2 regions of the Geotalea uraniireducens genome follow, and region 2 is predicted to be linked to the other one. Evidence: riboswitches for the same ligand, from Rfam matches in the RefSeq annotation. Region 2 holds a riboswitch; the other holds the start of a gene.
The links. A riboswitch is a leader RNA that binds a small molecule or an ion and turns the genes downstream of it on or off. The one in region 2 is predicted to bind S-adenosylmethionine.
Positions count from the first base shown of each region.

Region 1: another riboswitch for S-adenosylmethionine. It lies ahead of QMN23_RS05355 (trans-sulfuration enzyme family protein); the one in region 2 lies ahead of metX (homoserine O-acetyltransferase MetX).

Region 1 is NZ_AP027151.1:1,133,482-1,136,878, forward strand. Features, by position in the region: gene QMN23_RS05350 (trans-sulfuration enzyme family protein) at 1-232, opposite strand, end outside; gene QMN23_RS05355 (trans-sulfuration enzyme family protein) at 229-1,398, opposite strand; SAM riboswitch class I at 1,467-1,572, opposite strand; gene cysK (cysteine synthase A) at 1,783-2,736, shown strand; gene QMN23_RS05365 (nitrite/sulfite reductase) at 2,739-3,397, shown strand, end outside.
Region 2 is NZ_AP027151.1:3,040,178-3,043,574, forward strand. Features, by position in the region: gene QMN23_RS14140 (YhjD/YihY/BrkB family envelope integrity protein) at 1-702, opposite strand, end outside; gene QMN23_RS14145 (YtxH domain-containing protein) at 776-1,090, opposite strand; gene QMN23_RS14150 (DUF948 domain-containing protein) at 1,096-1,485, opposite strand; SAM riboswitch class I at 1,767-1,868, shown strand; gene metX (homoserine O-acetyltransferase MetX) at 1,969-3,072, shown strand; gene QMN23_RS14160 (GPMC system MBL fold metallohydrolase) at 3,134-3,397, shown strand, end outside.

The DNA.
Region 1 (3,397 bases), 1.9 Mb from region 2:
TTGCTGCCATCCCCGAGGCGAAGGCAAAGCCGCGGCTCCCCCCCTCCAGGGCGGCGATGGTTTCTTCCAGTGCCTCGCGGGTCGGGTTGCCGGAGCGGGAGTAGTCGTACCGGCCGAAGTGGTCGACCGACTCTTGGCGGAAGGTCGACGCCTGGTAGATCGGGATGCTGAGCGCCCCGGTGGTCGGGTCGACGGCGTGGCCGGAATGGATCAGCCGGGTGGCGATTTTCATGGCTGGGTCTCCTTGTGTTGGGTGGTCGGTGCGTCGCCGAAGGCCTGGGCCAGGTCGTCGAGCAGGTCGTCGACAGCCTCGATTCCCACCGACAGGCGGAGGAGGCGGTCGTCGATGCCGAGCCGCCGCCGGGTGGCCGGTTCGAGGTCGGCGTGGGTCTGGACCTCCGGGAAGGTGATCAGGCTCTCCACGCCGCCGAGGCTCTCGGCAAATGATATCAGGCGGGTCTTGAGGAGCAACTGTTCGACGAGCGCCGGCTCGCGGACGGTGAAAGCAATCATCGCTCCGAACCCCCTCGCCTGACGCCGGAGCAGCTCGTGGCCGGGGTGATCGGCCAGCCCCGGGTAGTAGACCCGCTCCACCTGCGGGTGGCGGGCGAGCCAGCGGGCGATGGCCAGGGCGTTCTCCTGCTGGCGGTCGAGGCGGACCGACAGGGTCTTCAGGCCGCGGATGGTCAGCCAGCAGTCCTGGGGGCCGAGCACCGCGCCGACGGCGTTCTGGTGGAACTTCAGCCGTTCGGCGAGCGCCGGGTCGCGGACTACCGCCAGGCCGCAGACCGTGTCGTTGTGGCCGGCGAGGTACTTGGTGCCGCTGTAGACGGCGATGTCCGCCCCGAGCGCCAGCGGCCGGAGCAGGTAGGGGGTGAGGAAGGTGTTGTCGACGATACAGAGCAGCCTCTGTTCCCGGCAGAGGCCGGCCAGGGCGGCGATGTCGGCCACCTTGAGCAGCGGGTTGGTCAGCGATTCGACGAACAGGCCGCGGGTGGTGGGGCGAAGCGCCGCCCGCACCGCCGCCGGGTCGCTGGTGTCGACGTAGCTGAATTCGAGGCCGTACTGGGGGAGAATCTGCTCGAACAGTCGGTAAGTGCCGCCGTAGAGGTCTTCGGTGACGATCAGGTGGTCCCCCTGGCTAAACAGCAGGAGCAGGGCGGCGATGGCCGCCATCCCCGAGGCGTAGGCAAAGCCGGCGGTGCCGCCGTCGAGGCGGGCGATCCCCTCCTCCAGCGCCTGGCGGGTCGGGTTCCCCGAGCGGCTGTAGTCGTAGCCGGTGCTCTGGCCGAGCCCTGGGTGGCGAAAGGTGGCGGTCTGGTAGATCGGCACGGTCACCGCGCCGGTGCGGGTGTCCCAGTCGAGGCCGATGTGGGCGGCCGTGGTTGCTGCATGCATGATGCACCTCCAAAAAAAAGTCCCCTGCCGGGGGTAATCGGAAGGGGACTCCTCTGGGGGTCCGTGCTTCCTTATCTCCCGGAACCCGCTGGTTCCGCAGGACTTGGCACCTTCCCCTGGCGGGGGGTTGCCGCGACGTCATCGGGCCTGTCCCTCGGTCGCTCTCGATAAGAAAATCGGTTTTGGTTGTGGTACTGCAGGTACTGCCGATGATTATTGTTTACCGCCACACTAATAAAAAGTCAACACCAAAAATTATTAACATGAACAGTATGTGCAGCTATTAAATAAATATATAGTTGACACATATGTTCGGTTAATGTTAATTGGTTACCATAGTAAATAGCTAAACAACTATCGCCGGCAAGGGAAAGGGCACACGTCATGGCACACATTTACGGGGACAATTCGCGATCGATCGGCAACACGCCGCTGATCCGGCTCAACCGGGTCACGGAGGGGGCGCGGGCGACGGTGCTCGCCAAGGTGGAGGGACGCAACCCCTCCTCTTCGGTGAAGTGCCGGATCGGCGCCAGCATGATCTGGGCCGCCGAAGCGCGCGGCGTGCTCCGGCCGGGAGTGGAGATCATTGAGCCGACCAGCGGCAACACCGGCATCGCCCTCGCCTACGTGGCCGCCGCCCGCGGCTACCGGCTGACCCTGACCATGCCGGAAACGATGAGCATCGAGCGGCGCCGGCTCCTGGCGGCCCTCGGCGCCAATCTGATCCTCACTCCCGGGGCGGAGGGGATGAAGGGGGCGGTGGCCCGGGCGGAGGCGCTCGCCGCCGCCGAGCCGGCGCGCTATTTTCTCCCCCAGCAGTTCCGCAATCCGGCTAATCCGGCGATCCACGAGCAGACCACCGGCCCGGAGATCTGGCAGGATACCGACGGCGCCATCGACGTGCTGGTGGCGGGGGTCGGCACCGGCGGGACGATCAGCGGCATCTCCCGCTACCTGAAGCGGACCCGGGGGAAACAGATCCTCTCGGTGGCGGTGGAGCCCAGGGAGAGCCCGGTGATCGGCCAGCGCCTTGCCGGCCGGGAGCTGCAGCCGGCGGCACACCGCATCCAGGGGATCGGTGCCGGCTTCATCCCGGAGAACCTCGACCTGACGCTGCTCGACCGGGTCGAGCCGGTGGAGAGCGGCGAAGCGATCGAGTTCGCCCGGCGGCTGGCGCGGGAAGAGGGGCTTTTGGTCGGCATCTCCAGCGGCGCTGCCGCGGCGGCGGCGGTCCGGCTGGCCCGGCGGGAGGAGTTCGCCGGCAAGACCATTGTCGTCATCCTGCCGGACGGGGCGGAGCGCTACCTCTCCACCCCTTTGTTCGAGGGGCTCTAGCCATGGCGACCACGGGAACGGCCTATCGGCTGGACGGCGTCTATCCCCAGCGGCAGGAGGGGTTTTTCATGCAGCGGATCAAGCTGCCGGCGGGGGTCCTCTCGGCCGAGCAGGCCCGGGCGGTGGCCGGGATCGCCGAGCGGTTCGGCCGCGGCGAGCTGCACCTCACCAGCCGCGGCAGCATCGAGATCCACTGGGTACGGGAACCGGCGCTGCCGGAGCTGAAACAGGCGCTGGCGGCGGTCGGCCTCACCTCGCGGGGGGCCTGCGGCGGGGCGGTGCGCGGGGTGAGCTGCGGCAGTCCGGCCGGGTATCCGCTGCTGGAGACCCTGGCGCGGCGGCTGCAGCGGCACTTTGCCGGCAATCCCCGCTTCGAGCGGCTGCCGAAGAAATTCAAGATCGGCCTCGAAGCCGACGAGCGGAGCGGGCGGCACCTGATCCAGGACGTGGGGCTGGTGCTGGCGCAGCAGGATGAGGGGGAGGGCCGCTACGACGTCTGGGTGGCCGGCGGGCTGGGGCGGGAGCCGCAGCCGGGCTTCCTCCTGGTGCCGGCGCTCACCGGGACGCGGCTGATCCCGCTCCTCGAAGCGATCATCCGGGTCTACGCCGCCCACACCCCGGCCGGCAAGCGGCTCAAGCACCTGGCCCGGGAACTGGGGCG
Region 2 (3,397 bases):
CGCCGAGCGGAAATGCACCTTGGTATTCGGGATAAACACGTAGAGGAAGACCAACGCCAGCCAGATGCTGAGATAGGGGACGAGATGAAAAAGGGAGAGCAACAGCCCGCCGAAATAGCTGGACCCGACCAGCCACTGCACCACCTTCTGGCTCTGCAGGGTGGTGGTGACGCTGACCGCGGCGAACAACAGCACCGGCGCACTGATAATTACGCTGAGATAGTCGCTGAACTTGCGATAGACGGAGCGGGTTTCCCGGACCCCCCAGACGGCGTTGAACGCCTCCTCAATGTTGCCGAGCAGGGTAACGACCGAGACAAGCAGGGTGACCAGGCCGATGGCGCCGAGTGAACCGACCTTGGTGTTGTTGATGTAGGTAACGATCTTGTCGACGATTTCCTGGGAGCCGGCAGCCATCTGGTCGAGGATGAACGGCTCCAGGGTGTTCTGGACGCCAAACCCCTTCAGGACGGCGAAAGCGAGGGCGAACAGGGGGACGATAGAGAGGAGGGTCGAGAAGGTGAGCGCCGACGCCCGCAGCAAGCATTGGTCGTCATAAAAGGCCCGCACCAGCATGACGGCGATTCGAAGATACTTGACTGCCCCCCCCCTGAGCGGGCCGAACGACGACAGCTCCACCTCCCAGAGGGTGTGGGTAAAAAAGCCGGCGATGCCGCCCTTGGTCGTGCGTTCCGGTGCCATGGCCGTTCCCCGCCGCCCGCCAGCATGAAAAAGCCCACGCGGGGGTGGGCTTTTTCACACTAACGGGGAGGATTTACATCTGCCGGTACTTTTCGCGCTCCCGATCCATCGCTTCCTTGCCGGCCTCGATGGCACTGGTGACAATACTCTTCTTCTCCGAGATCAGGTCCTTGGTTTCGTCGTAGGTATCCTTGATCTTGGCCTGGGCTTCCTTGGTGAACCCCTTGATCTTGTCCACCGCCTCGTCGGTCAGGTCCATGATCGACTCGCGCATCTCCCGCCCCGTCTTGGGCGCCAGCAGCAGTCCGAGCCCGGCGCCAACCGCGGCACCGGCGATGAAGGAGAGGAATACGGTCCCGACGCTTACACTTTTGTCTTCATCCGCCATAACGATTACCCCCTTTTTTTGGCAATGCGTTCCGCCAGGAACTTGCCGGCCACCCGGGCGCCGGTCATCCAGACCGACGAAGTGGCGGCCAGGCTGGCCACACTGCTGATCACTGAATTGATGGTCCGGATATTCCGGCCGGTATCGCCGACCGCCTCCATGAACGTCTGCACGTCGTCGACCCGCGCCGCCACCCCCTGGGTGACGATCTTGAGGTCGGCCACCGTCCGCTCCAGTTCGCTGATGACCGGTTTCAGTTCAAGGCGGGTCTGCTCCGCGAAATGCTGTACGCCGAGGGCGGCCTTCCTGATCTCGATCAGGGTGGGGATCATGAAGGCAACCAGAACTACCAGAGCCACGGCCATTATCACAACGGCTATTCCGGCAATTGTCATTCGTACGCACCCTCCGCAGCATGAAAGTCGTCAAAAGTATAAAGCAGGATCATGAAAAAGCAAGGTTTACACCGCTCCATCCGCTGTCGGCACCGGACGACTATACTTCATCGCCCGCCGGTTTGGCAAACGAATAACTCAACACTGGCGCGGTTTTCCACCCGGACGCCCGGGGAGAACATTTCAATTGACAAACGCAGCACCCTCCCGTATTCTTTCATGAAAATCAAATAGATTCGTCCGTTGCGCAGACCGGCCGGTAACCGGCTGCAGACGGAGCTTTCTTATCAAGAGTGGTGGAGGGAAAGGCCCTGCGAAGCCACAGCAACCGGTCCGGCAACGGGCGTCAGGTGCTAAATCCTGCCGAGAGGCGAAGATGAGAAGGTGCTTGAAGATCGGCCAGCCGTCCCTCAGCCCCTTCCCGTCACCGCGGGAAGGGGCTTTTCGTTTCCCGCGCCGCCCGGCCGAGAGCCAAGAGGTCCCATGTCCGTCGGCATCGTCCAAGAACAATCCGTTACCTTCGACCGCGAACTCCGCCTGGAGAGCGGCCGGATCCTCGGGCCGATCACCCTCGTCTACGAGACCTACGGTACCCTCAACGCCGACCGGTCCAACGCGATCATGGTCGCCCATGCCTGGACCGGCAACGCCCACCTGGCGGGGAAGTACAGCGACGACGATCCGAAGCCCGGCTGGTGGGATGCCATCGTCGGCCCCGGCCGGCTGCTCGACACCGACCGCTACTTCGTCATCTGTTCCAACGTCATCGGCTCCTGTTACGGCTCCACCGGCCCGGCATCGCTCAACCCGAAGACCGGCAAGCGCTACAACCTCTCTTTCCCGGTGATCACCGTCCGCGACATGGTCCGGGCCCAGGCGCTCTTGCTCGACCACCTCGGCGTCGACCGCCTCCTCACCGTCCTCGGTGGCAGCATGGGGGGGATGCAGGCCCTCGAATGGGCCACCCAGTTCCCCGAGCGAATCCGCTCGGCGGTGGCGCTGGCCACCACCAGCAAGCCGTCGCCCCAGGCGATCGCCCTCAACGCCATTGCCCGCTGGGCAATCTTCAACGACCCGACCTGGCGCAAGGGAGATTACCGGAAGAACCCGAAGGACGGCCTGGCGCTCGCCCGGGGGATCGGCCACATCGCCTTTCTCTCCGACGAGTCGATGTGGCAGAAGTTCGGTCGGCGTTTCTCCGCCCGGGACGGCCAGTTCGACTTCTTCGGCCAGTTCGAGATCGAGCGCTACCTAAGTTACAACGGCTACAACTTCGTCGACCGTTTCGACGCCAACGCGTTCCTCTATCTGGCCAAGGCCCTCGACCTCTACGACGTCGCCTGGGGATGCGAGTCGCTGGAGGAGGCCTTCGCCCCGGTCCGGGTGCCGCTCCAATTCTTCGCCTTCAGCTCCGACTGGCTCTACCCCCCCTACCAGACCGAAGAGATGGTCGGGGTCCTGCAACGACTCGGCAAGCCGGTCGAGTATCACCTGATCGACTCGGCCTACGGCCACGACGCCTTCCTGCTGGAGCACGAGACCTTCACGCCGCTGGTGCGGGAATTCCTCGAGCGGGTCGCCGGATAATCCCTTGCCGCCCCGCCGGCGGCCGTGCTACCCTTGAGCGATGTCACCGGAAGGCAACGCTATGAAAATCACTATCCTCGGCAGCGGCACCTCGACCGGCGTGCCGATGGTCGGCTGCTCCTGCCCGGTCTGCCTGTCGCCGGACCCGCACGACAAGCGGACCCGGGCCTCCATTCTCATCGAAGCGGCCGGACGGTACATCCTGGTCGACACTTCGCCGGACCTGCGCCGCCAGGCGCTCCGCCACCAGGTTCCCCGGATCGACGCCGTCCTCCTCACCCATCCTCACGCCGACCATATCAACGGCATCGACGATCTGCGCGGC